DNA from 3 places in the Dokdonella sp. GW821-FHT11D02 genome. Region 3 is predicted to be linked to each of the others. Evidence: riboswitches for the same ligand, from Rfam matches in the RefSeq annotation. Region 3 holds a riboswitch; each other region holds the start of a gene.
The links. Region 3 has a riboswitch for cobalamin ahead of AC3QL3_RS03390 (TonB-dependent receptor domain-containing protein). Riboswitches for the same ligand answer to the same signal wherever they lie in the genome.
Positions count from the first base shown of each region.

Region 1 (10,277 bases), 1.7 Mb from region 3:
TCGGCTTGGGCATGCCGGCCTCGCCGATGCGGCGCGCCAGCTCCTCGAGCTCGTTGGGCGAATCCTCGGAATCACCGAGTTCCTTCTGAATCGCCTTCATCTGCTCGTTGAGGTAGTACTCGCGCTGGCTCTTCTCCATCTGCGTCTTGACGCGACCGCGGATGCGCTTTTCGATCTGCTGCACGTCGATCTCGCCGTCGACCATGCCGACCAGGAGTTCCTGCCGGTCGGCGACGTCGACGGTCTCCAGCACTTTCTGCTTTTCAGCCACGCGGACGGCGATGTGCGAAGCGACCGTGTCGGCCAGACGCGAAGGATCGTCGATGCCGGCCAGCGTCGACATCAGCTCCGGCGGAATCTTGCGCGACAGCTTCACCAGCTGCTCGAACTGGCCGACCAGCTGGCGGCCGATCACTTCGACTTCGCGCTCGCTGCGCGTGTAGGTGGCTTCGAGCACGCGTGCGTGCGCCACCATCAAGCCGTTACGCTCGCCGAAGGTCGCGATCTCGGCGCGATCGGTGCCTTCGACCAGCACTTTGATCGTGCCGTCGGGCAGCTTCAGCAGCTGCAGCACGCTGGCGATCGTGCCGATCGAGTACAAGTCACCGGCGCCCGGCTCGTCCACGTCCGGGCTGCGCTGCGCGACTAGCAGGATCTTGCGACCGCTCTCCATCGCGATATCCAGCGCTCGCACGGATTTCTCCCGGCCGACGAACAGCGGGATCACCATGTGCGGAAACACCACGACGTCGCGCAGCGGCAGTACCGGCAGCTCGGCGAGGTCGGTGGAAGACGGGGTGGATTTGATCGGCTTGTCGGTCATCGGCCTGTGGAAATTGGAGGAATGGAAAAACGCCACGCCAAAACGCTTACGGCAGCGTGTACCCACGCTGCCGTATCGTCAAGTAAGGATTTCTGAAGCGGATTGCAAGGCGACCCCTTGCAGGGCGAGCCGGCGGCGATACGCCGGCTGTGGGTCGCGGATCGCCTATTCCGACGAGGCCGCCGCACGCGTCTGCATGTTGCCGCGATAGATCAGGTACGGCTCGGCCTGACCGTTGATGACGGCTTCGTCAACGACGACCTTACTGACGTGTTCGAGTGACGGCAGCTCGAACATCGTGTCGAGCAACACCTGCTCGAGGATCGTGCGCAAACCACGCGCACCGGTCTTGCGTTTGATCGCCTTGCTCGCGACCGCGGTCAGCGCGTCCGGGCGGAACTCGAGTTCCACGCCTTCCATCTCGAATAGACGCTTGAACTGCTTGGTGATCGCGTTCTTCGGCTCGGTCAGGATCTTGACCAGGGCCGTCTCGTCGAGCTCTTCCAGCGTCGCCACGACCGGCAAGCGGCCGACGAATTCGGGGATCAGGCCGAACTTGATCAGGTCTTCCGGCTGTACATCGGCGAGCAACTTGCCGGTGTCGGCGCGGCGATCCTTGCTGCGCACTTCGGCGTTGAAGCCGATCCCGGTCGACTCCGAGCGCTGCAGGATGATCTTCTCGAGCCCGGCGAACGCGCCGCCGACGATGAACAGGATGTTCTTCGTGTCGACTTGCAGGAATTCCTGCTGCGGATGCTTGCGCCCGCCTTGCGGCGGCACCGATGCGATAGTGCCCTCGATCAGCTTGAGCAGCGCCTGCTGCACGCCTTCGCCGGAGACATCGCGTGTGATCGACGGGTTCTCACTCTTGCGTGAAATCTTGTCGATTTCATCGATGTAGACGATGCCGGTTTGTGCCTTCTCGACGTCGTAATCGCACTTTTGCAGGAGCTTCTGAATGATGTTCTCGACGTCCTCACCGACGTAACCCGCTTCGGTCAAGGTCGTCGCATCGGCGATCGTGAACGGCACGTTCAACAGGCGCGCCAGCGTGTCGGCCAACAAGGTCTTGCCCGAGCCGGTCGGTCCGACCAGGAGGATGTTCGACTTGGCGAGCTCGACTTCTTCGTTGCGACCGCGCGATTCGAGTCGCTTGTAGTGGTTGTAAACCGCTACGGCGAGCACCTTCTTCGCGCGCGACTGACCGATCACGTACTGGTCGAGCACGTCGAGAATCTCGGCCGGCTTGGGCAGATCGCTGCGCGCGCTGGCCGCTTTTTCCTCGAGTTCTTCGCGGATGATGTCGTTGCACAGCTCGACGCACTCGTCGCAGATGAACACCGACGGGCCCGCGATCAGCTTGCGTACCTCGTGCTGGCTCTTGCCGCAGAACGAGCAGTAAAGAATTTTGCCGTTGTCGCCCGATCGGCTTTGCCGCTCGTCTGTCATGCTCCGCCTCGGAGTCGCCCGCTATTTGGGCCGAGAATAGCACAGCGGAACCGGGCGCCCAGCCCGATCCGCAGTGGCTTCAGGAAAGTGAAAAATCCGCTGTTAAAACGTTCAGCGGCGGTCAGGGGGTCGTCGCGACGTCGCCGGGGCGGCGCTCGAGCACCGAGTCGATCAGACCGTAGGTCTTGGCCTCTTCGCCGCTCATGAAGCGGTCGCGCTCCATGTCGCGCTCGATCTGCTCGAGTGCTTGACCGGTGTGCTTGACGTAGATCTGATTCAATCGGTTGCGCAGATAAAGGATCTCGCGCGCCTGGATCTCGATATCGGTGGCCTGACCCTGCGCACCGCCCGAAGGCTGGTGAATCATCACGCGCGAATTGGGCAGGGCGTAACGCTTGCCCTTGGTGCCCGCCATCAAGAGCAGCGACGCTGCGCTGGCGGCTTGGCCGATGCACATCGTGCTGACGTCGCAGCGGATGTACTGCATCGTGTCGTAGATCGCCAGGCCCGCGGTGACCACGCCGCCGGGGCTGTTGATGTAGAGGTTGATGTCCTTGTCCGGATTCTCCGATTCCAGGAACAGCAACTGCGCGACGATCACATTGGCCATGTAATCGTCGATCGGACCGACCACGAACACCAGACGCTCCTTCAACAGGCGCGAATAGATGTCGTATGCCCGCTCGCCGCGCGAGGTCTGCTCCACGACCATCGGCACGAGGTTCAAACCATGGATCGGCGAATTCTGGCTGGACATGGGTACTCCTAGGTACCCGGCGCTCAGGCGCCGGGACGCATGACTTCGTTGAAACTCAAGGCTTGTTCACTGTGCTTGGCGTGTTCGGCGATCCATTCGACCACCTGGTCCTCGATCACGCGGTTGCGCAGCGCATTCATCAATTGGGGATCGCGCGTATAGAGTTCAACGACCTTTTCCGGCTCCTCGTAGGTCGAGGCGATCGTCGCCAGCGACTCGCTGACACGGCGGGAATCGAGACGGATGTCGTTTTGGCGCGCCAGCTCGGAAATCAAGAGGCCGGCGGCCACGCGACGGCGCGCGGCCGGCAGATACGCGACGAAAGCGTCATCGCCCGGCGCATTCGCCTGGCGCGCGAGCATCCGCGCTTCGTTCTCGATCATGCTCTGCGGCAGATCGAGTTCGGGGTGCGCGTCGACCAACTTTTCCACCACGCCGGCCTTCAGGCGGCCCATCAACACGCCTTTCAGTTCGCGATCGAGGTTGCTGCGCACGTCCTCGCGGAACTTGTCCAAGCCGCCGTCCTTGACGCCGAAGCTGGCCGCGAAAGTCTCGTCGATCGCCGGCAGCTGCGGCTCCTGCACGCGCATCACCTTGCCGGCGATGTCGGCCGACTTGCCCGCCAGCGCAGCGATGCGGAAGGTTTCCGGGAACTGCACGTTCGCCTTGAACTCTTCGCCCGTCGATTTGCCGCTCAGTACGCGCTCGAGCTCGGGCGAATACGCGTTCGAGCCGATCACGATGCCGACGCGATCGGAGCCTTCTTCCGGATGGCGGAAGCCTTCGCCCTCGCCGACGTACTCGAACAGCACCATGTCGCCGTCCTGCGCCGGACGCTCGACCTGCGTCCAGCTGCGGCGCTGCTGGCGCAGCGTCTCGATCATCTGGTCGACATCGGCGTCGGTCACCTCGGCGGTCGGCTTGACGATCTCGAGCTCACCGACCTCGAGCTTGCCGATCTCCGGCAGCACTTCGAACGTTGCGGTGTACTCGATCTCGCCGTTCTCGGGATATCCGCTGGTGGCGATCGACGGCTGCACCGCCGGACGCAGTTTTTCCTGATTGACCGCTTCCTGGAAGCTCGATCCGATCATCTCCGACAGCGCTTCGTTGCGGATCTGGAGACCGAAACGTTGCTCGATGACCTTGGTCGGCACCTTGCCCGGACGGAAACCCTTCAGACGTGCCGTGCGCCCCATTTCCTGGATGCGCGAACGGATGGTGTCTTCCAGCCGCGCGGCCGGCAGGCGGACGGTCAGCTTGCGGCCGAGGGAGCCAACGTTTTCGATCGAAACTTGCATCGGGTGTACCTCAATAGGCCGGCGAACGTTCCTGCGGAAGTTTCGCCTCGGTGTCTACGAATCGGGATTGCCGGAGCGCGGCGACGAGGGCGCGACCGGGCAGCGAAGCGGTCCGTAGGGCGGCGTGCGAAAGGAGAGACTCGAACTCTCACGGGTTGCCCCACTGGAACCTAAATCCAGCGCGTCTACCAGTTCCGCCACTTTCGCCCGGATCGACACTCTTTACCCGCAAGCGCGCAGACTCGACGTTGCGCGGTGAAATTGGTGGGCCGTCTAGGACTCGAACCTAGGACCAAGAGATTAAGAGTCTCCTGCTCTACCAACTGAGCTAACGGCCCCCGTTTGCATCAAACCAACTCGGCAGTTTGTCGCGCAACCCTCGTTCGTACTCCCTGGCGGGAGCGACTGAGGGCGGAAGGTTGGGGTACCTTCGACGCACCGACCGGAACTGCCAAGTATAGCGAAACAATTTGGGGTGGACGAGGGGATTCGAACCCCCGACAACCGGAATCACAATCCGGTACTCTAACCAACTGAGCTACGCCCACCACGAAAACTCGTACTGCAACCATCCTTGTTACGCTTTCCGGTCGGCTCATCGCCGCCCGCCTGCGTTCTTCCCTGCCCTCCTCTCCGGCGTTCCGGCTTGCGCACGCGCCTCGCGTCGCTCAACTGGCACGCCCGACAGGACTCGAACCTGCAACCGTCGGCTTAGAAGGCCGATGCTCTATCCGGTTGAGCTACGGGCGCATCATCAGCCGCATTCGCCGCACGTCGGGTGGTCGGGGTAGAGGGATTCGAACCCCCGACATCCTGCTCCCAAAGCAGGCGCGCTACCAGACTGCGCTATACCCCGCCGCTGCTTCCGTCGACCGGGTCGCCTCGGGAAGACGCGGGATGTTACGAACCGAGGTCAGCGCCGTCAATCGCTCCGGCGCATCGGATCGCGGCCGGCTGCGATCTGGTGTCCTTCTGGCAGAGCGCGCCGCGACCGATCTGCATCGCCTCAGAACGCGTGATCGAAGCCAACCTCGCCTTCCACCGCAACCTGATAAGCCGAAACTCGACGCTCGAAGAAGTTGGTCAACTCCTGTACATCCTGCAGCTCCATGAACGGGAACGGGTTGCGCGCGCCGTAACGACGTTTCAGACCGAGCATTTCCAGCCGCCGGTCGGCCACGTATTCGAGGTACTGGCGCATTTCCTTCACCGTCATGCCGACGACACCGCCGGCGAGCACGTCTTCGGCGAACGCGGTTTCGCAGTCGACCGCCTCGGCGATCATCGTTTCGACCTGCGTCGCCCACTCGGCGTCGAACAGCTGCGGCTGTTCGCTCTGCACCGTGCGCAGGACTTCGAAGGCGAAGCCCATGTGCGCGGATTCGTCGCGGAACACCCAGGCGGTACCGGCGGCAAGCCCCGGCAACAGGCCGCGCGAGCGCAGGAAGTAGACATAGGCGAACGCGCCGAAGAAGAACAAGCCCTCGATGCAGGTCGCAAAACAGGTCAGATTGAGCAGGAACTGGCGCCGTTCGGCGTCGTTCGAAATGCGTTCCAGGGTGTAGATCGAGTCGATCCAGCGTTGGCAGAACTCGGCTTTCGCGCGAATCGAGGGAATGTTCTCGACCGCCGCGAACGCCTGCGCGCGCCGTTCCGGTTGCGGGATGTAGTTGTCCAGCAGGGTCAGATAGAACTGCACGTGCAGAGCTTCTTCGAACAACTGGCGCGACAGATACATGCGCGCTTCGGGCGCGTTGATGTGCTTGTACAGGTTCAGCACGAGGTTGTTGGCGACGATCGAATCGCCGGTGGCGAAGAACGCGACCAGGCGCTCGATCAAATGCCGATCCGCCGGCGTCATGCGCTGCGCGAGATGACCGAGGTCGATCTGGAAGTCGATCTCTTCGACCGACCAGGTGTTCTTGATCGCGGCGCGATACATCTCGTAGAACTGCGGATAACGCATCGGCCGCAGCGTCAGGTCGAAGCCGGGATCGAGAAGTTGATTGCTCATTGTTGAAAAATTCCTTGTGCAGCCGGCTTCGTTCGGCGGAACGGATGAATCAACGTCCCGACCATGCGTACGAACTCCAACAGTGCGAACTGATGTAGGTGTTGAGGCCCCGCCCTGCCACGGCGAGCCGCTTCAATTGGGCGAGATGAGCAGAACCGGCGCTGGCTTCGGTGTAGAGATATTTCTTGCCGTCGTGGAATTGGACCAGGATGCCGGCGTCGTCGATCCGGTAGGCGACGACGCCGGAGGTGCCGCTCAGATTTCGGTAGCGCTCCATGCCTCTTCCCACAGCGACCATCGACGTCTTACTGGCAGGCCTCGCACATCTCCGGGTTCTCCAACGAGCACACCACCGCTTCGGTGTCGCTGTAGGGTTTTGCCGCCGCATTCGCATCGACCGTCGCCTTGGCGATGCGCGTCGCCGGACGCGAACGCAGGTAATAGGTCGTCTTCAAGCCTTTCTTCCACGCATACATGTACATGCTCGACAGCTGGCCGATGTTCGGACTTTCGATGAACAGGTTCAGCGACTGGCTCTGGTCGATGTAAGCGCCGCGGTCCGCGGCCATGTCGATCAGCGAACGCATCGGCAGCTCCCACACCGTGCGATAGATCGCCTTCAATTCATTTGGCAGCTCCGCGATCGACTGCACCGAACCCTCGGCGAGCTTGATCGCATCGCGAATCTCCGCGGTCCAAAGACCCAGCCGCTTCAGCTCGTCGACCAGATACCGATTGACCTGCAGGAAATCGCCGGACAAGGTTTCGCGCTTGAACAGGTTCGACAGCTGCGGTTCGATGCATTCGTAACAGCCGGCGATCGAGGCGATCGTCGCGGTCGGTGCGATCGCGATCAACAGCGAATTGCGCAAGCCGTGCGCCTTGATCTCCTCGCGCAGCGCGTCCCAGCGCACCGTATCGCGCGGCGTCACCTTCCAAGCATCGAACTGCAGTTCGCCGCGCGCCGCGCGCGTCTGCGCGAACGCCGCGTGCGCGCCCTTCTCGCGCGCCAGCTCGAGCGAAGTGCGCAGAGCCCAGTAATAGATTTCTTCGGAAATACGCGCCGACAGATCGCGCGCCGCTGCGCCGTCGAACGGCAGGCGCAGAGCGAAGAACAAATCCTGCAAGCCCATCAGGCCGAGGCCGACCGGGCGCCAGCGCAGATTCGATGCGCGCGCGGTCGCGATCGGATAGAAATTGAGGTCGATCACGCGATCGAGCTGGCGCACCGCGACTTGCACCGTGTGCGCGAGCTTGTCGAAATCGAACGCGCTGCCGTCGTGGTGCTGGGCTAGATTGATCGAGCCGAGATTGCAGACCGCAGTCTCGCCAGTGCTGGTCACCTCGATGATCTCGGTGCACAGATTCGACAGATGCACCGCGTTCTCGCTGCGCGCGGTCTGGTTGCAGGCACGGTTGCAGGCGTCCTTGAAGGTCATCCAGCCGTTGCCGGTCTGCGCCAGCGTACGCATCATGCGCGCGTAGAGATCGCGCGCCTGCAGCGTCTTTTTCGCCAGCCCGCGCGCTTCGGCCTGCGTATAAGCGTGTTCGAACGCCGCGCCCCACAAATCAGGCAGATCCGGCACTTCGCTCGGATCGAACAAGGACCAGCTGCCGTTCTCGTCGACGCGACGCATGAACAGGTCCGGCACCCAGTTCGCCAGATTGAGGTGATGCGTGCGGCGCGCGTCGTCACCGGTGTTCTCGCGCAACTCCAGAAACGCCTCGATGTCGGCGTGCCACGGTTCCAGATAGACGCAGGCGGCGCCCTTGCGCTTGCCACCCTGGTTGACCGCCGCGACCGATGAATCGAGCGTCTTCAGCCACGGCACGATGCCGTTGCTGAGACCGTTGGTGGAACGGATCAGCGAGCCTTCCGAGCGCACGCGATGCCAGGCCAGACCGATGCCGCCTGAAAATTTCGACAGCAACGCGACGTCGCGGTACTTGTCGTAGATCGCTTCGAGCGAATCTTCCGGCGAATCGAGCAGGAAGCAGCTCGACAGCTGCTCGTGGCGCGTGCCGGCGTTGAACAGGGTCGGCGAGCTGGGAACGTAGTCGAGCGCGCCGAACTGCTGGTACAGCTCGATCGCTTCAGGCACGTTCTCGCTCAGCGCGCAGGCCACGCGCAGCCAGAAATGCTGCGGCGTCTCGATCACCTGGCGTTTGCTCGGGTGCTTGAGCAGGTAGCGGTCGTACAAGGTGCGCAGGCCGAAGTATTCGAAGCGCAGCGTATGACGCGCGTCGATGGCGTCGTTGAGCTTGCGCGCGTTGGCTTCGACGAAGTTGAGTACGCGCTCGTTGATCAGCCCGGCGTCGAAGCCGAGCCGGATCGACTGCGAAAACGAGTACACGCCCAGACCCTGCACTTCCTTGTCGATGTAGCCGGCGAGCAGACGCGCGGCCGCCTTGGAGTATTCCGGCTCCTCGGCGATGAACGAAGCCGCGGTGCGGATCGACAACTCGTCGAGTTCGCGCGTGGTGGCGCCGTCGTAAAGTCCGCTGATGGTCTTTAGCGCGACGCGCATCGCGTCGACGTCGGCCAAACCTTCGCAGCAGCGCGTGACCGCGCGCACGATTTTGTTGAGGTCGACCGGTTCTTGCGCGCCCGAACGTTTGGTCACCTGCATCGCGACCGGTCCCGCGTGCGGCGCGGTCAGCTTGAAGCCGGGCTGTTGTTGCGCCGCAGGCGCGTCGGCAGGGGAAGCGATCGGGGCGGCGGCAATTTCAGAGGTGGTCATGCGTGTACTCCTTTACGAGCGATCGAACTCGCTAAGGAGAAAGGCACGGCGACGCACGGCGTGAGACACGATTCCGCGATCCGCCGGCCTTCGCTCCCGCGAGCGAATTCAGTCCCGGCGGAACGAAAGGTCGAAGGACCGTCGCTCCAAGAGGAACGTCGACGGTTCTCGGCCAGCCCGTCCCGCGAGGGCCTGAAGCCAGACGCCGCGCAAGCGCGACGATTGCGGCAGGTATTCGGACTCTCGGGCGCGAGGAAGCCTCTCCTCACCTAATGGACGCCGCTTCCCAAGCCTTCGCTCAGTGCGTGCTGCGTCGGTCGTTCCCGATCACCGCTGCGGGGCAGTTCCGGATTCGCACCGGATTCCCTTGAACCCAGCATCTTGGGCTGGGCTACCGCAATGGACACAAGATATTCGATACGCGCAGTCGAAGCAATGAAAATCTTCGAGTTCGAGACGGCGCTTTTGCAGGCCTGCGGCGCGTGCTGCGCAGCAGCCGAATGTCGAGCGGCGGCGGCGTCACGATTCGGCCTTCAGCCGACCCGGCATTCCGCCGCCCGCCCATGATCCGCGGCGTCGCCACTTTGCGCGTTCCTGCCATCGAGGGATCGTTCTCAGCCGCAATCCAGTAGCTGCGAACCCTCTTCAAGCGGATCAGGGGAAAGGCAGCCGTGGCGACCAATGCGACGAAGGGCTCGGTAACAGGCGGTTGGTGGCTGCTCGGAGTCCTCGGACTGCTGCTGACCGGCTGCGGTGGCAGCGGCCCGATGTGGATCCACGCCCCGCTGATCGCCGACACCTCGCGCGATACCGGCGCCGCAGGCGCCGGCCGGCCATTCGATGAAAACCTGCTGGTCGGCGAAGACGCCTACGCCGAGTTGAAATTCTCGCTCGACACGCTACCGAACGGGGTCTTGTCGAAACTCACCATCGCCGACGGGGCAGCCACGATCGGCAGCGAAACCTACACGCTGACGCCGGAAAAAGTGTTCCGAGCGCGACTGGTGCTGTTCGTCGACACCGTCGAGCAACCGGGCTATCTCGCGATCGACGGCGCCTACACGCCGGGCGTCGACTGCTTCGCCGACGAATCGGCACCCGCTGTCTGTACCCAGACGGTGGCCGGTACCGCGCTCGCCGCCGACGCCGACGCTCCAACACAGACCTTGCGCATCACGCAGCGCGGCTACTA
Region 1 is NZ_CM179520.1:2,554,969-2,565,245, forward strand. Features, by position in the region: gene lon (endopeptidase La) at 1-823, opposite strand, end outside; gene clpX (ATP-dependent Clp protease ATP-binding subunit ClpX) at 989-2,272, opposite strand; gene clpP (ATP-dependent Clp endopeptidase proteolytic subunit ClpP) at 2,394-3,029, opposite strand; gene tig (trigger factor) at 3,053-4,330, opposite strand; tRNA gene AC3QL3_RS10830 (tRNA-Leu) at 4,456-4,537, opposite strand; tRNA gene AC3QL3_RS10835 (tRNA-Lys) at 4,593-4,668, opposite strand; tRNA gene AC3QL3_RS10840 (tRNA-His) at 4,802-4,878, opposite strand; tRNA gene AC3QL3_RS10845 (tRNA-Arg) at 5,004-5,080, opposite strand; tRNA gene AC3QL3_RS10850 (tRNA-Pro) at 5,110-5,186, opposite strand; gene AC3QL3_RS10855 (ribonucleotide-diphosphate reductase subunit beta) at 5,337-6,344, opposite strand; gene AC3QL3_RS10860 (hypothetical protein) at 6,394-6,621, opposite strand; gene AC3QL3_RS10865 (ribonucleoside-diphosphate reductase subunit alpha) at 6,650-9,085, opposite strand; cobalamin riboswitch at 9,295-9,499, opposite strand; gene AC3QL3_RS10870 (Ig-like domain-containing protein) at 9,757-10,277, shown strand, end outside.
Region 1: it holds a riboswitch for cobalamin, as region 3 does, so the genes downstream of both, AC3QL3_RS10865 (ribonucleoside-diphosphate reductase subunit alpha) here and AC3QL3_RS03390 (TonB-dependent receptor domain-containing protein) in region 3, are expected to answer to the same signal.

Region 2 (10,277 bases), 1.6 Mb from region 3:
ATTCTCAATGGGACAGGCATGGCGGCAAGCACGATGCGCACCCGCGGCGTCGCGGCGACGATGTGCTCGGTGCTGGGCGCGTGGTCGGGCGCATTCGCGCCGTCCGTGCTGGCGGCCGAAGGCTGGGGCGGTTCGCTCGGCTTCGCCAGCAACAATCTCTACCGCGGCCGCAGCCTGACTCTCGACCGCCCGGCCTGGCTGGCGGATCTGCGCTACGAATTTGGCCCCGACTGGGTGATCGGCGTCGACGCCAGCGCCGAGCGCGCCGAATACGAAGGCGCCGCGGCGCAGCTGGCCTTGCGCGTGGACCGACGCTGGCAGCTGGGCGAGAACTGGGCGGCCAAGGTCGGCGTGGCGCATTACGAACAGCCGTGGAGTTTTTGGAGCAACCAGCTGCGCTACGACGAAGTCAGTGCCGCGGTCGGTTACGATGGCCGTTGGAGCGTGAGCGTGGCGCTGTCGCCCAACCGCACCGCCGTCTACACCTACACCTTTCCAGAGCGCAAAGGCTTCGCCGCCTGGACCGAAGCGAGCTTCCGCCAGCCGATCGCCGGCCGCCTCGCCGCCGACTTCGGCCTCGGCTACGCCTATCTGGCGCGCAGCGGCGACGCCAACTACCGCTACGGCAACGTCGGCCTCAGCTACGGCATCGGCGAGGTCGATCTCTACCTCGCGCGCGTCTGGAGCAGCGGCGATGCGCCGTACTACTGGTGGGAGAACAATCGCGGCGTGCGGCCGGGGCGGGCGCGCTGGTTGGCTTCGGCGGTGTGGAATTTCTAGTTCGCCGCCGCGCGATCAGCGCGCCCCGGCGTCGATTAGGAGCTGCGCGATCTCTTTCTGGCCGCGCTGCCGTGCGTGCTGCAACGGCGTGACGCCTTCGCCGTCGGCGAGACTCACGTCGGCGCGAGCCTCGATCAACAGCCGCACGATGTCGAGATGCCGCTTGCCGCCATCACCGAGGATGATCGCCTCCAGCAAGGCGGTCCAGCCCAAGCCATTGACGTGGTCGACGTCGACGCCGGCCTCGATCAACAGGCGCGCCGCCTCGACGTAGCCGCGTTCCGCCGCGGGAATGAGAGCGGTGCCGCCGTAGCGGTTGGTGGCTTGCAGATTCGCGCCGTGGCTCAGGGTCATGCGCAGGATGTCCAGATGACCGCGTGCGCCGGCGTAGAGATAAGGGCTGTCGTAGATCGCGTCCTTCGCGTTCACGTCGGCGCCCGCGTCGATCAGGATCTTGGCGACGTCGACGTGGTTGGCATGCGTGGCGATCAGCAAGGACGTGCGTCCGTTGCGATCGCGCGACTCGATGTTCGCGCCCTGGCCGAGCAGGTGGCGAATCACATCGGCATTTCCTTTCGCCGACGCGTCGAGCAAGCGCTCGCCGAGCTGTTCCTTTGCTTCGATCGAGCCCGGAACGAAGGTAGCGAGGATGAGCACGCACAGCATCGTCATGGTCGGCATGGGTGACCTCTCGAGGCAACGCCCGCTTCGGATCGGAGTGCCGCGCCATGCTAGAAGGCGGCGACACGATTTGAAAGCGAAACCTCCGCACGGCAGTTTTTGACAAGTCGGATGGGCCGTTCCAAAGCCGCCGCCGTGGCGGCTCGAGCGGAACGCAATGATGGCGAATCCGCAGCCGGATGCGAACACGAGGCCTCGCCGCGCAGGCGCGCGGCGAGGCCTCGTCGGTCAGGCCGCCTTGGCTTGCGCGGCGCGCAGTTGCCGCGCCGCTTCGACCATCGCCGCGAGCGCGGCACGCGTTTCAGGCCAGCCGCGCGTTTTCAGACCGCAGTCGGGATTGACCCAGAGCTGGCGCGCGTCGAGCACGGCGCCGGCCTTGTGCAGCAGCGCGCTCATCTCCGCCACCGACGGCAGGCGCGGCGAATGGATGTCGTACACGCCCGGGCCGATGCCGTTCGGATAGCGAAAGCGCACGAACGCATCGAGCAGTTCCATGCGCGAACGCGAGGTCTCGATCGAGATTACGTCGGCGTCCATCGCGGCGACCGCGTCGATGATGTCGTTGAACTCCGAGTAGCACATGTGCGTGTGGATCTGCGTGTCGTCGGCGACGCCGGCGGCGCTGATGCGGAAACACTCCACCGCCCAGTCCAGATAGGCCGGCCAGTCGGCGCGGCGCAGCGGCAAGCCTTCGCGCAGCGCGGGTTCGTCGATCTGGATCACGCGCACGCCGGCCCGTTCGAGGTCGAGCACCTCGTCGCGCAGCGCCAGCGCGATCTGGCGGCAGGTGGTCGCGCGCGGCTGGTCGTCGCGCACGAACGACCACTGCAGCATCGTCACCGGTCCCGTCAGCATGCCCTTCATCGGTTTTTCGGTGAGCGACTGCGCGTACTGCGACCAATAGACCGTCATCGGCTCGGGACGCTGCACGTCGCCGTAGATGACCGGCGGCTTGACGCAGCGCGAACCGTAGCTCTGCACCCAGCCGTTCTGGGTGAACAGGTAGCCGTCGAGCTGTTCGCCGAAGTACTCGACCATGTCGTTGCGCTCGAACTCGCCGTGCACCAGCACGTCGAGGCCGATCTCTTCCTGGAAGCGCACGCAGCGCTCCGTCTCGGCGGCGAGGAAGGCGTCGTAGTCGGCGTCGGAGAGTTTGCCGGAGCGGTTCTTCGCACGCGCCTGACGCACGTCCTTGGTCTGCGGAAACGAGCCGATCGTGGTGGTCGGGAACAGCGGCAGGTCGAGCCAGGCGTCTTGCGCATCGCGTCGAGCGGCGTAGGGCGACTGCCGGCGCGTCTGCGCCGCGTCGAGCGCGGCCACGCGTGCGGCGACCTGCGGCTTGTGCACTTTGTTCGAGCTGCGCCGCGCTTGCAGCCGCTCGCGCGCGAGTTCGAGTGTGGAGGCGGTGTAGAACGCGCCTTTGAGCGCATCGGCCAACACACGCAACTCGTCCAGCTTCTGTCGCGCGAAGGCGAGCCAGGCGACCAGGTTCGCCGGCAGCTCGGTTTCGAGCTTGCTGTCGACCGGCACGTGCAGCAAGGAGCACGACGGCGCCAGCTGCAGGCGCTCGGCACCGACGCGCTCGGCCACGTGACGCACGAGTTCGAGCGCGCGGTCGAGGTCGGCGCGCCAGACGTTGCGGCCGTCGACGACGCCGATCGACAGCGCGCGCTCGGCCGGCAGGCTTGCGAGCACGCTGTCGATCTGCTGCGGCGCGCGCACCAGATCGACGTGCAGGCCGTCGACCGGCAGTTCCATCGCGAGGTCGAGGTTGTCGCCGAGCGCGCCGAAATAGGTCGTCAGCATCAGCTGCGGACGCTCGACGGCGGCCAGCGCGGCATACGCATGCCGATACGCGGCGTGGTCGTCGGCGTCCTGGTCGAGCACGAGGCAGGGCTCGTCGATCTGTACCCAGCTCGCACCGGCCGCTTTCAGGCGCGCCAGCAGCTCGGCGTAGACCGGCAACAGGCGGTCGAGCAAGTGCAGGCGGTCGCTGCCGTCGGTGGTCTTGGACAAGAGCAGGAAGCTGACCGGACCGAGCAACACCGGCCGCGCCTCGAGGCCGAGCTGTTTGGCTTCCAGGTATTCGGCGATCGGCTTGTCGCCGCGCAGGCGGAACGATTGTGCGGCGTGCAGCTCGGGCACGAGATAGTGGTAGTTGGTGTCGAACCACTTGGTCATTTCGAGCGCGGGCAGATCGAAGCCGTCGGTCTGCACGCCGCGCGCGAGCGCGAAGTAGCCGGCCAAGGGATCGCGGTCGGCCAGCGCGCGGTAGCGATCGGGAATGGCGTCGAACAGAAAGGCGGTGTCGAGCACGTGGTCGTACAGCGAGAAGTCGTTGCACGGCACCAGGTCGGTGCCGGCTTCGCGTTGCAGGCGCCAGTGGCGATGGCGCAGCTCGGCGGCGGTTTCCAGCAGTTGCGGTGCGGCGAGTTCGCCGCGCCAATATTCTTCCAGCGCCGATTTCAGTTCGCGCTTCGCGCCGATGCGCGGGAAGCCGAGATTGCTAACGAGTGTCATGGATGCGTTTCCTCATGCGTGATGGGCAGTGAGGAACGAAGGAACCGCGCGCCGGCAGCGCTCTTGCGAGGCACGCCGTCACGCCAGCGACCTTCGCCCCCGCGGGCGATCCGGAACGGCGTGGAGGGCGCGCAGGGACGCAGCACGCGAGCGAGCGCCCGCGCGAACGTTCCGGCCGCTTCCCCGCGGAAGCTCCAGGTCAGACGGAGATCTCTCTCCGGCCAAGGCAGGTCTTCGGGCTCGTGGACGAGGAACGCTGACGCGTTCCGCCTACTGTCCGCCGCTTCCCGGCCCGGTCGGGCCAGTGCTGTTGGCGAAGGTCGTTTCCACACACCGCTGCGGGGCAGCGCCGGAATTGGTCTTGCGACCGCACCGGCTTCCCTTTTAATCCATCTCTCTATTCGAATAGAAAGATAAAACCATTGGCGTGCGCACCGTACGCATCTCGCGAGATGCCGTCAAGAGTGCGGCCCTGCCGCGCTCAGCCGGCGCAGACCGCGGCGGCGCACTGCGCGGCGATCCACTCCTCGTTGGTCGGTTCGACCGCGACGAGGATGCTGCTGGTGTCGGTCGAGATGGTGCCGGCGTGGCGCGCATTGCGTTCGCCGTCGAGCGCGATGCCGAGCCAGCCGAGTTCGCCGCAGATGCGCGCGCGCAAGGTCGCGTTGTGCTCGCCGATGCCGGCGCTGAAGACGAGCAGGTCGAGCCCGCCGAGCACGGCGGCGAGCGCGCCGATCTCGCGCACGATGCGGCGCACGTACAGCGCGAGCGCGAGGCGCACGCGTTCGTCTTCCGATTCCTTCGGCAGCAGCTGCTGCGGATCGGAGGAAACGCCGGAAACGCCGAGCAGGCCGGAACGGTGGTAGAGCAGGTCGGCGACCTGGTCGACGTCGAGCCGTTCGATCTGCATCAGATAGAGCAGGGCGCCAGGATCGAGTGCGCCGCAGCGCGTGCCCATCATCAGACCGTCGAGCGCGGAAAACCCCATCGTGGTGGCGACGCTCCGCAATTCGCGCATCGCGCATAGGCTGGCGCCGCTGCCCAAGTGCGCGCAGATCGTGCGGCCGCGCGCAAGCTCGCCGTAACGCTCGCCCAAGGCGATCGAGAGATAGTGGTAGGACAGGCCATGGAAACCGTAACGGCGCAGGCCGCGCTGCCAAGCGTCATAGGGCAGCGGCAGCAGCTGCTCGACGATGGGCATGTCGTGGTGGAAGGCGGTATCGAAGCAGGCGATCTGCGGCAGCGCGGGTTGCGCCTGCAGCAGCGCCTCGATCGCGTCGAGCGCGAACGGCTGATGCAAGGGCGCGAGCGGAATGTAGCCGCGCAGATCGGCCAGCACCGCCGCATCCACGCGTACCGGTTCGAAGTACTTGGCGCCGCCGTGCACGACGCGATGCGCCACCGCGAGCAGGCGCACGCCGTCGAGCTGCGCTTGCACGCGCTCGCGAATGTGTTTCAACGCGGCGTGGTACGGGCGCTCGGCATCGAGCGCGAGCGCGCGCTGCGGCGCGCCGCTCTCGTCGAAAGTGGCTTGCCCGCTGCCGACGCCGTTGACCTTGCCGCTCCACAGCGGCTGCCGCGGCAGCGGCCGCGTGGCGGCATCGAACAACGCGAACTTGATGCTGGAAGAGCCGCAATTGAGAACCAGGATGCGTTCGCTCACGGCTTCGCGGTCCGGTAGCGGTTGGCCACCAGCACCGCCAACGCGCAGGAGGCGACGCGGGTCGCGCGCGAATCGGCGCGGCTGGTCAGGATCACCGGCACGCGCGCGCCGAGCACGATGCCGGCGCTGGCGGCGCCGCCGAGGTATTCGAGTTGCTTGGCCAGCATGTTGCCGCTTTCGAGATCCGGCACGATCAAGATGTCGGCGCGCCCTGCCACTTCCGACTCGATGCCCTTGATGCGCGCCGCTTCGCTCGAGATCGCGTTGTCGAACGCGAGCGGACCATCGAGCAGGGCGCCTGCGATCTGGCCGCGATCGGCCATCTTGCACAGCGCTGCCGCATCCAGCGTGGCCGGCATGCGCGGATTGACCGTCTCGACCGCAGCGAGGATCGCCACGCGCGGCGTCGCCGCGCCGATCAGGCGCGCGAGCTCGATTGCGTTGCGCACGATGTCGGCCTTTTCTTCCAAGGTTGGCGCGATGTTGATCGCCGCGTCGGCGATGATGAACGGCCGCGGATAAGCCGGCGTCTGCATCAAATAGCAATGCGAAACGCGCCGTGCCGTGCGCAGGCCGGCGTCGCGTTCGAGTACGGCGCTCATCAGCTCGTCGGTGTGCAGGCTGCCTTTCATCAAGGCCTCGACGCGCCCGCCGGCGGCGAGTTCGACCGCGCGCGTGGCGGCCGCATGACTGTGCGGCGCGTCGTCGATGGCGAGGCCGGCCAAATCCAAGCCGGCCTTTTGCGCGACCGCTTCGATCTTCGTACGCGATCCGATCACCACCGGATCGATCAGGCCGGCCGCTTTCGCATCCAGCACGGCGGCGAGGCTGGTTTCGTCGCAGGGGTGGACCACGGCGACGCGGATCGCGCCGAGCGTGCGCGCGAGTTCGAGCAGCGAGCGGCCATCGACGAGGATGTCTTCGGCGGGCGGTTGCGCGGCGGCGTCGTTCATGTGGATCTCGCATGGTCGAGGTAGCGGCCGATGATGCGACCTGAACGCAATGAACGGAAGACAACGCCCCGTGCAAGCCGCTTGACAATTACGTTTACAGATGTAGTCTTCGATCATAATTTACACGAGTAAACAAAGATGCGCATCAGCGAAGCGGAAAGCCAGGTGATGGAAGTGCTGTGGACGTCGGCGCCGCGCAGCGCCGAAGAAGTCTGCGCGGCGCTGGAGGGCAGCCAGAGCTGGCAGGAAGCGACGGTGAAGACCTTGCTGAACCGCCTGCTCAACAAAGGCGCCATCGCGGCGGTGCGCGACGGCCGCCGCTATCTGTACCGGCCGCTGATCAAGCGCACCGACTACGTGCATGCCGAAAGCAAGAGCCTGCTCGACCGTTTGTTCGACGGTCGGGTCGCGCCGCTGGTGGCGCACTTCTCCGAGCGCGCCAAGCTGAGCAAGAAGGACCTCGCGGAAATCCGCGCCCTGATCGAGAAGCTCGACCGTGACCGCTGACCTGTTACGAAATCTGCTCACGGCGAGTTTGACCGGTTCGCTCGCCATCCTGCTCGTCCTCGCGCTGCGCGTACCGGTGCGGCGCTGGTTCGGCGCGCAGGCGTCCTACGCGCTGTGGGCGCTGGTACCCGCGACCTTGCTGATGGGTCTGCTGCCGGCGCCGACCAAGCCGATGCTGCGCACGATCATCGGTTTCGGCGACGTTCCGGCAGATACCGCCGCGGCCGCCTCCGGTGTGGCGGAGTCGCTGCTCACGGCGGTCGCGCCCGATCTTTCGCTGCTGCTGGCGGCGCTCTGGTTGGTCGGCGGCGTGTCGACGGCCGCGGCCTTCGCACGCCAGCAACGCCGCTATCGCCAGAGCCTCGGACGCTTGCATCCGCTCGGACCCGCGTTCGGACCCGAAGTGCTGCGCTCGGCCGCGACCGAACACGGGCCGGCGCTGATCGGCGCGTTGCGTCCGCGCATCGTGCTGCCGGCGGATTTCGATCGGCGCTACGACGCACGCGAGCGCGAACTGGTGCTCGCTCACGAGCGCGTGCATCTGACGCGCTGGGACACACGCATCAACGCGTTCGTCACGCTGCTGCGCTGTCTGAATTGGTTCAACCCCTTGCTGCACTTCGCCGCGGCCAAGCTTCGCTTCGATCAGGAGCTGGCCTGTGATGCGGCGGTGATCGCCCGTTTTCCGGAAGCGCGCCGGCCCTATGCCGACGCGATGTTGAAGACGCAACTGGCCGAGCAGAGATGGCAGGAGCTGCCTCTGCCGGCCGGTTGCCATTGGTCCGCCGTCCATCCTTTGAAAGAGAGAATCCTCATGCTCAAACATCCTTTGCCGACACCGCTGCGGCGCAGCGCGGGTTGGCTGTTCGCTGCCGCCTTGTGCGCGGCCGGCTCCTACGTCGCCTGGCAGGCGCAGCCCGCGCACGCGGCTCCACAACAGACGGCCGGCGCTTACACCGGTATCGGCTTCAGCGTGCACATCGCCGGGCACGATCCGAGTCAGACGATCGAATTCGACACCACCGGCGTCAGCCTGAATACCGACACGGCGACCGCCATTCCTCGTACGCCGGAACTAAAGGACGACGAGGCCGCGTCGTTGCCGACCGTGATGCCGCGCCTCTACGCCACTGCCGATCAGAACTTCGGGTACGCGCAGACGATCGAACGCTCCGAAATCGATTCTCAAGCCGAGTTCGTGCCGGCCGCGCGCGTCAGCCAGTTCTACCAGGAGTACGGCAAGCCGGCGCATATCCGCTACGGCACGCCGGACGATCGGCGCGAGATCGCCTTGACCGCGACGCCGGACGGCGACGCGACGCGCGTGCGCATCGAATTCACGCGGCGCGGCCAGGCGGCGCAACCGGTCGAACTGACGGTGGCCGACGGCAAGTCGTTCGATCTCAAGAGTGCCGCCGGTCAAGTGCGCGCGGTGCTCGACGGGCTGGACGATGTCTCGTTCACGCTGGAGCGCGCGCGGACCTCCGAGCTCGCCGAGACGATTCCGTGGAATGACGTTTCAGTCACCCCGGCCGCACCGCTGAATTGAGATCCGGCCGTTCCACTCGTGCCTAGAAGGCGGCGGTCTCCGCGATCGGGAGATCGCCGCCTTAGCATCTTGCTCTGTGTGATTTACGGTACGAAGCTCAAGAACAGATACGCGGCGAACATCACCAGATGGACCACGCCGGGCAGCATCGTCGTGCGGCCGGTGCGCAGCGAGATCGAGACGACGAACAAAGACAGCACCAGCAGCACGGTCGACTTCGTGTCGATGCCGAGCGCCAGCGGCCAGCCCATCGTGACCGCCAGCACCGCGACGGTGGGCACGGTCAGGCCGATGCTCGCGATGGCCGAGCCGATCGCCAGATTCAAACTGGTCTGCAAACGGTTCGCATGCGCCGCGCGCACCGCGGCGACGCTCTCGGGCATCAGCACGATCGCTGCGATCAGAATACCGAGCGTCGCCGCCGGCGCGCCGGCGGCGAGCAGCAGGGCTTCGATCGACGGCGAGATGCCCTTCGCGCTCAACACCACCGCGACCAGCGCGACCAGCAGCAGCACCAGGCTGACCACGGCTTCGTGCGCGGTCGGCTGCGCGGCGTGCTCGTCCGGATCGCTTGAGTCCTCGCTGCGCGGCAGGAAGTAGTCGCGATGGCGGATGGTCTGGAACACGGTGAACGCGGCGAACAGCACCAGCGTCGCCACCGCGACGAAGATCAGCTGGCTATTGGTATAGACCGGCCCGGGTGCGCTGGTCGAATAGTTCGGCACGATCAAGGTGAACACCACGATCACGGTCAGGGTGCCTAAGGCTGCGTTGATGCCGTCGAGGTTGAAGCCTTGCACGTGATGTTTGCGGCCGCCGACGAGCAAGCTGGCGCCGATGATGCCGTTGAGGATGATCATCACCGCGGCGAACACGGTGTCGCGCGCGAGGCCGGCGGTGGCTTCGCCGCCCGACAGCATCATCGAGACGATCAAGGCCACCTCGATGACGGTGACCGCGAGCGCCAGCACCAAGGTGCCGAACGGTTCGCCGACGCGATGGGCGATCACCTCCGCATGATGCACCGAGGCGATCACGCTGCCGATCAGGGCCAGCACGAGCAGGGCGACGAGGCCGGGAAGTCCCGGCGCGGCCCACGACAGCGCGAGCACGGCGATGCTGAGCGGCGGCACCGCGATCGTCCATCGAGGATTGTGTTGGATGGGCTGGCTCATGCGATCGGCGCCTGACGAAGTCGACAGCCATCCTAACCCAGGCCGTTTTCGCGTTTGCGCCCGCGACGCCCACCGCCGACGACCGATCGGCCGTCGGCGGCGAGCGTGATTGCCGCCTCAGCCGAGCCGCATCGACAGCTCGACCTCCTCGGCGAACGGAATCGACAGATAGCCCGACGCCGGCGAACGTACGCGCTGCAAGTACTCGGGGCAGTAGTCGGCGTTGTCGGCGACGATCAGCGCGCCCGGTCGCAAGCGGCTTTGCAACAGATCGAGAATGTCCGAATACAGCGCCTTGGCGCCGTCGAGCAGGAGCAGGTCGATGGTCGGCGGCAGGTCGACGGCCAGCGTGCGCAGTGCGTCGCCTTCGCGGATCTCGACCAGATCGATTACGCCGGCAGCGGCGAGATTGCGACGCGCCTGCGCCGCCTTGGACGGCTCGAACTCGC
Region 2 is NZ_CM179520.1:2,395,482-2,405,758, forward strand. Features, by position in the region: gene AC3QL3_RS10030 (TorF family putative porin) at 34-780, shown strand; gene AC3QL3_RS10035 (ankyrin repeat domain-containing protein) at 796-1,461, opposite strand; gene metE (5-methyltetrahydropteroyltriglutamate--homocysteine S-methyltransferase) at 1,690-3,981, opposite strand; cobalamin riboswitch at 4,190-4,421, opposite strand; gene AC3QL3_RS10045 (acetate/propionate family kinase) at 4,463-5,644, opposite strand; gene AC3QL3_RS10050 (bifunctional enoyl-CoA hydratase/phosphate acetyltransferase) at 5,641-6,714, opposite strand; gene AC3QL3_RS10055 (BlaI/MecI/CopY family transcriptional regulator) at 6,736-7,104, shown strand; gene AC3QL3_RS10060 (M56 family metallopeptidase) at 7,094-8,653, shown strand; gene AC3QL3_RS10065 (calcium:cation antiporter) at 8,737-9,828, opposite strand; gene AC3QL3_RS10070 (O-methyltransferase) at 9,946-10,277, opposite strand, start outside.
Region 2: it holds a riboswitch for cobalamin, as region 3 does, so the genes downstream of both, metE (5-methyltetrahydropteroyltriglutamate--homocysteine S-methyltransferase) here and AC3QL3_RS03390 (TonB-dependent receptor domain-containing protein) in region 3, are expected to answer to the same signal.

Region 3 (10,277 bases):
GCCGAAGCGGAGCGCGCGATCAAGCGGGCCCAGGATGCCGGCATCGCCAACTTCAATCTCGATCTGATGTATGCGCTACCGCAGCAGACGCTGGACGGCGCGCTTGCCGACGTCGAACGCGCAATCGCGCTGCAACCGGCGCACATCTCGCACTACCAGCTGACGCTCGAACCGAACACCTTGTTCGCCGCGAAGCCGCCGCCGCTGCCCGACGAAGACAGCGCCTGGGACATGCAGGAGGCTTGTCAGGCGCGTCTGGCCGACGCTGGCTACGCGCAGTACGAAGTCTCCGCCTACGCTCACACCGATCGCCGTTGCGCGCACAATCTGAACTACTGGCGCTTCGGCGACTATCTCGGCATCGGTGCCGGCGCGCACGGCAAGCTCAGCGACGCGAGTCGAAATGCGATCGTGCGCACGACCAAACTGAAGCTGCCGCGCAGTTATCTCGAACGCGCCGCGCAGCACGAATCGTTCGGCGCCGCGGCAACGGTCGCAGCGGCGGAGCGCCCGTTCGAGTTCATGCTGAATGCGCTGCGCTTGAACGAAGGCGTCGCCGCCGAGCTGTTCGAGCCGCGCAGCGGTGTCGCGTTCGCCGCCATCGCCGCGCCGCTGGCGCAGGCGCGCGAGCGCGGCTGGCTCCTGCGTGAAGAAGCTCGCCTGCAAGCGACGACGGACGGACGCCGCTTCCTCAACGACCTGATCCAGCTGTTCCTGCCGGAGGTTTAGCGATGCTCGAAACGATCACCATCGACTGCCCGTACTGCGGTGAGAGCTTCCAGACCGCCGCTGATCTTTCCGCCGGCTCGCAGAACTACATCGAAGATTGCGCCGTGTGCTGCCGTCCGATCGAGATCGTGCTGCGCGTCGACGAGGCCGGCGAGTTGGCCGGCGTCGAGGCGCGCAGCGACCGCGAATGATGCGGGCTTGGCGGCCGCCGCCGGCTGCCGCGGACTTCAATTGAACCGGCCCGGACCCTCCACTACACTGCGCGCCGCCGCAGGTGCCCTGCCCGCGTCAAGCGCCCAGGGTGAAACGGGAAGTGGGTAAGGTGTGTTTTGCGATCGTCCGCGATCGCAAAGAGCGGGCGCAGCCGACGTGGCCGCGCTCGGCACCAAGTCCCACGCTGCCCCCGCAACGGTAGGCGAGTCGGACCCGATCGAATGCCACTGTCGCCAACGCGACGGGAAGGCGATCGGGTCGATGTGCCGGGACGGTCTTGCAGGCCGCCTCGACGCATCGCTCGCAAGCCCGGAGACCGGCCTGCGGCTTCGTCGTTCGCTCAGGCGACGGCGATCGGCTCCAGGCGTTGCGGCGGGCAACGGACGGGCACGGGCGCCCGTCGTCCTGCGCGTTCCTCCTTCCGACCCTGGTCACGCGGGTGTGCGACAGGAGGGTTTCCCATGCTGGTCCGTTCCATGCTTTTCATCGCGCTGTCGAGCGCACTTTGCGCCACCGCGCGCGCAGACGAAGAACAACTGCAGCCGACCGTGCAGGTGACCGCCTCGCGCGTTCCCGAAACGGTCGATTCGACATTGGCCGACGTCAGCGTCATCACGCGCGAAGACATCGACGCCAGCGTCGCACGCGACGCGATCGACCTCTTGCGCCTGCAAGCCGGCATCGATCTGTACCGCACCGGCGGCGCCGGCCAGCAGACCTCTTTGTTCCTGCGCGGCACCAATTCCAACCAAGTCCTGGTCCTGATCGACGGCGTGCGCGTGTCCTCGCAGAACACCGGCGCGTTCGCGTTCGAGCAGCTGCCGCTCGACACGGTCGAACGCATCGAAATCGTGCGCGGTCCGCGCGCGAGCTATTGGGGTTCGGACGCGATCGGTGGCGTGATCCAGATCTTCACGCGCAAGCTCGAAGGCCCGCGCGTAGCCATCGGCTACGGCAGCTACCGCGACGCGACCGGCAGCGCCGGTTACGGCCACTGGAACGGCAACGATGGCTTCAGCGTGCAGGTCGGCGCGCGCCACGTGGGCGGCTTTTCCGCGACCAACCGCGGCATCTGCGCCGGCCCAGACGATCCGTACTGCATCTTCAATCCCGACGACGACAGCTTCCGCAACACCAACTTCGCCGGCCGCGCCGCGCACACGTTCGGCAGCCAGGTGTTGTCGGCTTCGCTGTACCGCAGCCAGGGCGAAGTGCAGTTCGACCAAGGCTACTCCGACGTGATCGAGCAGTCGGGCGGCATCAATCTCGAAGGTGCGCTCGGTGAGAACTGGAATCACCGCCTCGCCTTCGGCAATTCGCGTGAAGACCTCAACACGCCCGCTTTCACCACGCTCTACCACACGCGCCGTAACAGCCTCTTGTGGCAGAACGAGTTCCGTCTCGACGAACGCCAGCGCCTGATCGCCGGTTTCGACTTCGTGCGCGAGAAGGGCGAGACGCGCGACACCTTCGCCGGTAGCACCGTGTACGAGCGCGAACGCAACAACCGCGCCGTGTTCGGCGGCTGGCGCGGTGACTTCGGCGCGCTCGACAGCGAGGTGTCGGTGCGCCACGACGACAACGACGACTTCGGCGGCGCCACCACCGGCTCGCTCGCGCTCGGCTGGCGTTTCAGCCCGCTGTTGCGCATCTACGCGAATGTTGCCCGCGGTTTCCGCGCGCCGACCTTGAACGAGCTGTTCCATCCCGGCTACGGCGGCTATTTCGCCGGCAATCCGAACCTCGACCCGGAGCGCTCGCGCAGCACCGAGCTCGGCGTCGAATTCACTCCGGACGCGAACCAGCGCATCAAGGCCAACCTCTACACCACGCGCGTCAAGGATCTGATCAGCTTCACCGGTCCGCAGAACCGCGCCGAGAACATCGCCGAAGCGAAGATCGACGGCGCCGAATTCGAGTACGAGTTCAAGCTCGACGCCTGGTCGCTGCGCGCGAACTACACCTGGATGGACGCGCGCAACGCCGACACCGACAAGCCGCTGTTGCGGCGTGCGAAGCAGAAGGTGAGCGGCGTGGTCGAGCGCTCCTTCGGCGAGCGTTGGCGCGCCGGGGCGGAGGTGGTCTACGCGGGCCATCGCGACGACGTCGGCGGTAGCGGCACGATCAATCTGCCGTCTTACACGCTGGTCAATCTGCGCGCCAGCTTCGCGCTGGATCGTGACTGGAGCCTGGCCGCGCGAGTGGAGAACCTGACCGACCGCGACTACGAGCTGGTGCGTGGCTATAACACCGCCGGCCGTTCCGGCTTCCTGGAGGTGATCTGGCAACCCGCGCACTGATGTAACGTCGTGTGACGTGCAAACGCCGCGCGCGACGACGTGCCAGAATAGGCTCGGAGTCGTCGCGGCCAGCCCGCGCGACTTCACGGGGCGTCGGTCGCGCTGGGGCACGATCGACGCAGGCGAGGGGCGGGGTCCGGCGGCGCCGCAGGTGCACCGCTGCGGGGAGAATGGCGATCCGCGACGATGGCGCGAGGTTGGCTACGCTGGCGCGACGCAGCGACCTGCCGCCGCGCGTACGCGCGGCGCTGGAGGAGTTGCTCGAAAGCGCCCGCGCGCATTTCGCGCCGCTCCTGCCGCAGGCGCTGGATGCGTTCGATCAATCGCTGTTCGGTTTGGCCGAACGCGCTCCGAGCACTCTGCAGCAACAGCGATTATTCGAAGACCTCGGCGAATCGCGCGCCAAACGCGCCGAAATCGCGCCGCGCTTCCTGCAACGCATCGAGTCGGCGCTGGCCTGCGTACGAATTGCCAGCGCCCCGGCCGCGCCCGCTACGGCGCAACCGGCCGCACTCGAATTGGTCGATCCTTCCGCGCTGGAAGAAGACCTCGCCCTGAATGAAATTGCCGGCAAGGCCGAGATTCGCAACAGCCAAGCGCTGCATGCGCTCGCCCATCGCTTCGGTGTGCTCGCCGGCGCGCCGGCCTGGGCGTTCGAGGCGCTGCCGCTCGGCCCGACTCAGGTGATGGCCGCGTTCCGCCACGCGCTCGACGCGCTGGAACTCGGCGTCGAGCGACGCGTACTCGCGTATCGCGCCTTCGACCGCGTCGCAATGGTGCCGCTCGGCCGCTTTTACGAGGCGATCAACGCGCAGCTGGTCGCGCGACGCATCTTGCCCCACCTGCATTGGGCACCGACGCGCGCGCAGGGCGCCGCGACGGCATCTCACAACACGGACGCCGAGCGCGGCACGCCGCCTGCGACCGCTGCAACGCCCGACATTGCCGCCGCCGAAGAAGACACCGAGCTGTTCGGTACCATCTATCGTCTGCTCGCCGCGCGCCGGCGCCACGACCGCGACTACGCCTATGCCGCAGCGCCGTCGGCGGTACCGGCCAGCGGTGCCGAGCTGCAAAGCCTGCTCGGCGCCTTGCAGCACGAACAGCGCAGCGGCGCGGAGAGCGCCGGCCAGACCTACGACAACACGCAGTTCAAGCGCGAACTGTTCGATCGCCTGCGCCGCGGCGGCGCGCAGGGCAACGCGCTGCGCCTGCTCGACGAGGACGCCGATACGATCGACCTGGTCGGACTGCTGTTCGACTACATCGGCGCCAACCTGCACGCCGGCAGCAGCGCGCGCGCGCTACTGCATCGTCTGCACGTGCCTGTACTGCGTGTCGCCCTCGGCGATCGCAGCTTCTTTACGCGCCGTTCGCATCCGGCGCGCGAACTGTTGAACACCATCGCCGAGACCGGCGAGCGCTGGATCGACGAAACCGACGCCGATCCGGACCTGTCGGCCAAGATGCGGCTGGTGGTCGACAGTGTCAGCGCCGACTACGATGGCGATCCGGCGACGTTCGAGAACCTGCTGGCCGACCTCGGTCGCCACATGCAGATGCTGGCGCGGCGCGCGGAGACGTTCGAGCGACGTCAGGTCGAAGCCGCACGAGGACGCGAGCGGATCGAGATCGCGCGCGCGACCGCGCGCGGCGCGATCGCGCAGGCGCTGCAGCACGGCGCGCCGACACCGGCGATACGCACCTTGCTGGAGCAGGCCTGGACCGATGCGCTCGCCTTGTGTGCGCTACGCCACGGCAGCAGCAGCGACGAATTCCGGCGGCGGCTGACGGTCGTTTCCGCATTGCTGCGCGACGATGCGTCCAAACCGATCGACGCTGCGATCCTGCGCGAAGTCGAAAGCGGCCTCGCCGAGATCGGCTTGCACGCCGAAGACATCTCCAGCGTACTCACGCAGCTGGCGCAAACGCCGTCCGCCACGAGCGAAGAACTGGCTCGCGCGCGCGTGGAAGAGGCTCTGCACAACAAGGCGCGCTTCGGCGGCCCGATCGCGCCGATCGCTGCGGCCGACGCGATCCCCAAGCCGCAACCGATCCCATTGAACGCGACCGAGACAGCCACGCTGGAGCGTCTGCGCGAAATCCCGTTCGGTACCTGGTTCGTGTTCACCCAGAACCAGCAGGGCGCTTCGGTGCGGCGCAAGCTGGCCTGGTTCTCGACCGTGACCAAGCGCTGCCTGTTCGTCAATCAGCGCGGCGTACGCTGCGAAGAGCGCACGCTCGATCAGCTCGCACGCGACATCGTGCGCGGCCAGGCGCGCGTCGAAGTGCCGCCGCAGACTTCGCTGATCGATCGCGCCTGGAAAGCCATCCTCGACACCTTGTCCACCACGCGGGAGGCCACGTGATCGAAAAACGCCGCCAGCCGCGCAAGCGCCCGAACGTGGCTTTGCAGGTCACCGACGCGATCAGCGGCCGCGTGATCGGCCAGATCGGCAATCTGTCGCTGGAAGGCATGATGCTGTTGGCGGACGTGGCGATCGCCGACGACGCGTTGTATCAATTCGCGTTCGAATTGCCCGACTCGCACGGCCGTCTGCGTCCGATCGAGGTCGGCGTGCACGAACTGTGGAGCGAACCGGCGCAGCGGCCGGGGCGTCACTGGGCGGGCTTCCGCTTCATCGATCTGGGCGAGGCCGAGCGCCGCATCTTGCGCGAGTGGCTCGGCCTCTCGGCCTGACGATCGATCCGATCGCGAGGCGTCAGCGTACCGCTTGGATCATCGCCGCGCGCTCGCCGCACGGCGCATAGGCGCGCAGGAAGAATTCGACCGTCGCACGCACGTGGACGTCGATCTCATCCGGCGTGATCGCTTGCGAACAGCCGCACAGCATGCGCGCATGCAGTTCGCCCTTGATCAAGGCGAAGAACTGCGACGCCGCGCGCGGCACGTCGCTGATGTCGAGCTGGCCGTCTTCCACTTCCTGGCGCAGAAACTTCTCGAAATCTTCGTGCACCAGACGCGGGCCGGAATCCCAGAACAATTGTCCGAGCTTCTGCGAAGTCGCGGTGCCGGCGGTCATCAGGCGGTGCAAGGAGATCGAGTCGGGCCGGATGATCAGGCCGAAGAACGCCCGTCCGATCGCTTCGAGCTGGCGCCGCACCGGCGCCTTGCGGTCGATCGAAAACAGCGTCGCCGGCATCTGCTCGGCGCAGCGCTCGCGGATCGCCGCGATGAACAGCGTCTCCTTGTCGGTGAAATGACTGTAGACGGTGAGCTTGGACACGCCCGCTTCGGCCGCGATCGCATCCATGCTGGTGCCTTCGAAGCCCGACTGCGGAAACAGTCGTTTGGCGGCCTCGAGAATCGCAGCGCGCTTCTCGAGATCTTTGGGGCGGCCGGGGCCGCAGGACTTGGCGATGGCTAGAGTCATAGCACGTCTACTGGACTGCTGAGTTCACTTACTATACTATACCGGGCGGTACATGAACAGGCTGCGCGCGATTCTAAGCCTGCGCGCATCGATCGAACAGATGGGGGCGCCGACGATGGAATCGAAGCGACCCCTGGGCCCTTGAAAGATTCGGCCCCCGTGCCCTAGTTCAAGCCTCTCGCCGCGTCGGCCGGGAAATCTCCCCCTCCCGCACCCGGACGGCGCGGTCGAGAGCATTTCCAGGCAGTAAGGGTCCGGCGTCTTTTACGTCGGACCTTTTCGTATGCGGGAGTGGATCGCGTCCACGTTGGCTCGTGTCTTGCTAGGAGGGACACCATGCAACCTTGTCTGTATATCGTGCATCTGTATGCCGCAGCCGGCGTCGCCGCGAATTCCTGGGGTAGCCCATGAACACTCCGGCGATCGCAACGAGTCCGGAAAACGGCGCTGACGTCGGATTGCCGCTGCGCTTTGCGCAGCGCACCTTCGCAGCGCTGATCGAGGCGCGCGGCGGACCGGCCGCGACATTCCGCTTCGCGCAGCTGCGCAGCGCGGCGCGGCGGACATTGTCCGCGCTGTCCGCGGACGACCACACGCGGCTACAGCGCTGGCTGGTGCTGCAGCTGGCCAGCCGGGCGGCGCAGGCGGCGGAGGCGGCGCGGTTGTTCGCGCGGGTCGACGCGATGCTGGCAACCCAAGTCGGCACCGCGCTGGCGCGCACGCGTGAAGAGCTGTTCGCGCACGCGACCGCAGCGCGGTGACTTCCGGCACTTCGTCGCGCTCGGGTGCCTCGTCAAGGTAGATTGCAGCAAGCGTAACGAGTGCCTATGCTCCCGATCCTTTTGTTTGCCGGTTGGAGTTGCCCGCGATGATGAACACCGAACTGGCTAGGCAGAACATGGTCGAGAACCAGGTGCGCCCATCGGAGGTACTCGATGCGCGCGTGCTCGACACGCTGCGCGATGTGCGCCGCGAGGAGTTCGTACCGGCGCGCCACCGCAGCCTCGCCTTCGCCGATCTCGCACTGCCGATCGGTCACGGCGAGACGATGCTCAAGCCGGTGGTCGAGGGACGCATCCTGCAGGCGATCGCTCCTCAGGCGGGCGAGCGCGTGCTCGAGATCGGCACCGGCAGCGGCTTTCTGACCGCCTGTCTCGCCCACCTGTGTGACTTGGTGATCAGCGTCGAATTGCACGCCGATATCGCGGAAGCCGCGCGCGCGCATCTGGCCGCCGCGCAGATCCGCAATGCACGCCTTGAAATCGGCGATGCCGTCCGCGATTTCACCAGCGGCGAACAGTTCGACGCGGTCGTGGTCGGCGGCGCGGTGCACGCGCTGCCGGACCGATTCCGCGCTTGGGTCAAGCCGGGCGGCCGCTTGTTCGCGATCGTCGGCGATTCCCCGGCGATGCAAGCCACGCTGTACAAGCGCGTCGACCAGACGCATTGGCAGCAGGAAGTTCTGTTCGAAACCGATGTGCCGTACCTGAAGAATGCCGAGCCGCCGCGCCGCTTCGTGCTGTAGCTGCGCGACGTTGATGAAGCCCCAATCCCTTTCGAGGACGATCGAATGATCCGCAAGAGTTCCCTCTCGCTCGCGCTGCTGGTGGCGTTCGGCGCATCCGCCGCGCACGCCGACGACCTGGTTCAGGTCTACCAGGAAGCCCGTGTATCCGACCCGACCCTGGCCGGCGCCGAAGCGACCAAACTGGCGACCGACGAGGGCGTCGACCAGGCGCGCTCGTTCCTGCTGCCGCAGCTCGGCGCCAATATCGACTACACGCGCTCGCGCAGTGGCAACGACGCCGGCGGCACGCTTCGAAATCAACTAGACGAAAATGGTGCGCCGCTGCCGCCCCTGGACTATTCCAGCACGACTACCACCACCCATTCGCGGGCGATCGGCGCCACGCTGAACCAGAGCATCCTCGACATCAGCAAGTGGACCGCGCTGAAGTCTAGCCGCTACACGGCCGAAGCCGGTGCGGCGACTTACTCGGCCGCGCAGCAGCAGCTGATGATCGACTCGGCGCAGACCTACTTCAACGTGCTGACTGCGATCGACGCGCTCAAATTCGCCGACGCTAACGAGAAGGCGCTGGCGCGCCAGCTCGAACAGGCGCAGCAGCGCTTCGAAGTCGGCCTGGCCGCGATCACCGACGTCAACGACGCCAAGGCGCAGCACGACCAGGCGGTCGCCAGCGTGATCAGCAATCAGAACAACGTCGACACCGCGCGCGAGGCCGTGCGCCGGCTCACCAACAAGGATCCGGGCGAGTTCAAGAAGCTGCGCGAAAATCTTCCACTCGACCATCCCACGCCGGACGACCCGAACGCCTGGGTCGACGTCGCGCTGAAGCAGAACCCAGCCCTGAGTTCGGCTTCGTTGCAAGTCGACGCCGCCAATGCCGACATCAATACGGCGCGCGCCGGCCATCTGCCGACGATCACCGGCCGGCTCGGTTATTCCAAGACTTCGCAGTGGGGCGAGAATCGCTACACAGGTATCGATACGTTCCACAATGGCGCCGGTGACCCGAAATGGGGCCCGTCGATCACCTTCTCGCTGAGCGTGCCGATCTTCAGCGGCGGCTACACGCAGTCGCGCGTGCGCCAGGCGATCCATCAGCGCGACTTCGCGCAGGACCAGTTCGAATTCAATCGTCGTCTGGTCGAGGCGAACACGCGCAACGGCTATCGCTCGGTCATCGCCGGCGCGAGCCAGGTCGAAGCGACCAAGGCTGCGGTGGTGTCGGCGCAGAGTTCGGTCGAGGCGACCCAGGCCGGCTACGAAGTCGGCACGCGCACCATCGTCGACGTGCTGATCAGCCAGCAGACCCTGCTCAGCGCACAGAGCCAATATTCCTCCGCGCGCCATGCGTTCGTGATGAACGGGCTGCTGTTGAAGCAGGCTGCCGGCGTGGTCGAGCTGAAGGACCTCGAAGGGGTCAACGCGCTGCTCGAATGATGCAGAAGTAGAGGATCGGGAATCGGATAGAGCGGCGCGCCGGAACGGCGCGTCGTGAAGCGCGATCAGCCTTCGCTGTTGGGTTTCCCGCTTGCCGTCGTTGCCAGCACCTCTTCCACGATACCCATCGTGCGCGCCACCGCACCGCGCTCACGCTCCATCACCGCCCGCGCCGCCTCGCCCATGCTGCGGCGCTCGACATCGCGCGACAGCAGACGCACGACGGCGGTGCCGAGCAGATCCGGATCGAGCACGCGCATCGCCGCGCCGGCCGCGATGAGGTCTTCGGTCACTTCGGCGAAATTGAAGGTCTGCGGTCCGACGATGACCGGCCGCGCCAGCGCCGCCGGTTCGAGCAGGTTGTGGCCGCCGACCGGTACCAGGCTGCCGCCGACGAAGGCGACGTCCGCGGCGGCGTAGAACGCCAGCAGCTCACCCATCGAGTCGATCACGAAGCATTGGCAGTTCGGGTCTGCGCCGCCCTCTTCGCTGCGCGTCAGCGTGCGGAAACCGAATGCGCGGCAGGCCGCGGCGAACGGCTTGAAGCGCTCCGGATGGCGCGGCGCGACCAGCAGCAGCGCATCCGGAAAGCGGCGCAGTACCGCCGCATGCGCCTTCAATACGACCAGTTCCTCGCCTTCGTGCGTGCTCGCCGCGATCCACACCGGGCGC
Region 3 is NZ_CM179520.1:841,730-852,006, reverse strand. Features, by position in the region: gene hemW (radical SAM family heme chaperone HemW) at 1-729, shown strand, start outside; gene AC3QL3_RS03395 (CPXCG motif-containing cysteine-rich protein) at 732-920, shown strand; cobalamin riboswitch at 985-1,281, shown strand; gene AC3QL3_RS03390 (TonB-dependent receptor domain-containing protein) at 1,404-3,242, shown strand; gene AC3QL3_RS03385 (DUF1631 family protein) at 3,413-5,611, shown strand; gene AC3QL3_RS03380 (PilZ domain-containing protein) at 5,608-5,943, shown strand; gene AC3QL3_RS03375 (TetR/AcrR family transcriptional regulator) at 5,966-6,637, opposite strand; gene AC3QL3_RS03370 (hypothetical protein) at 7,045-7,398, shown strand; gene AC3QL3_RS03365 (protein-L-isoaspartate O-methyltransferase family protein) at 7,509-8,162, shown strand; gene AC3QL3_RS03360 (TolC family outer membrane protein) at 8,208-9,605, shown strand; gene waaA (lipid IV(A) 3-deoxy-D-manno-octulosonic acid transferase) at 9,671-10,277, opposite strand, start outside.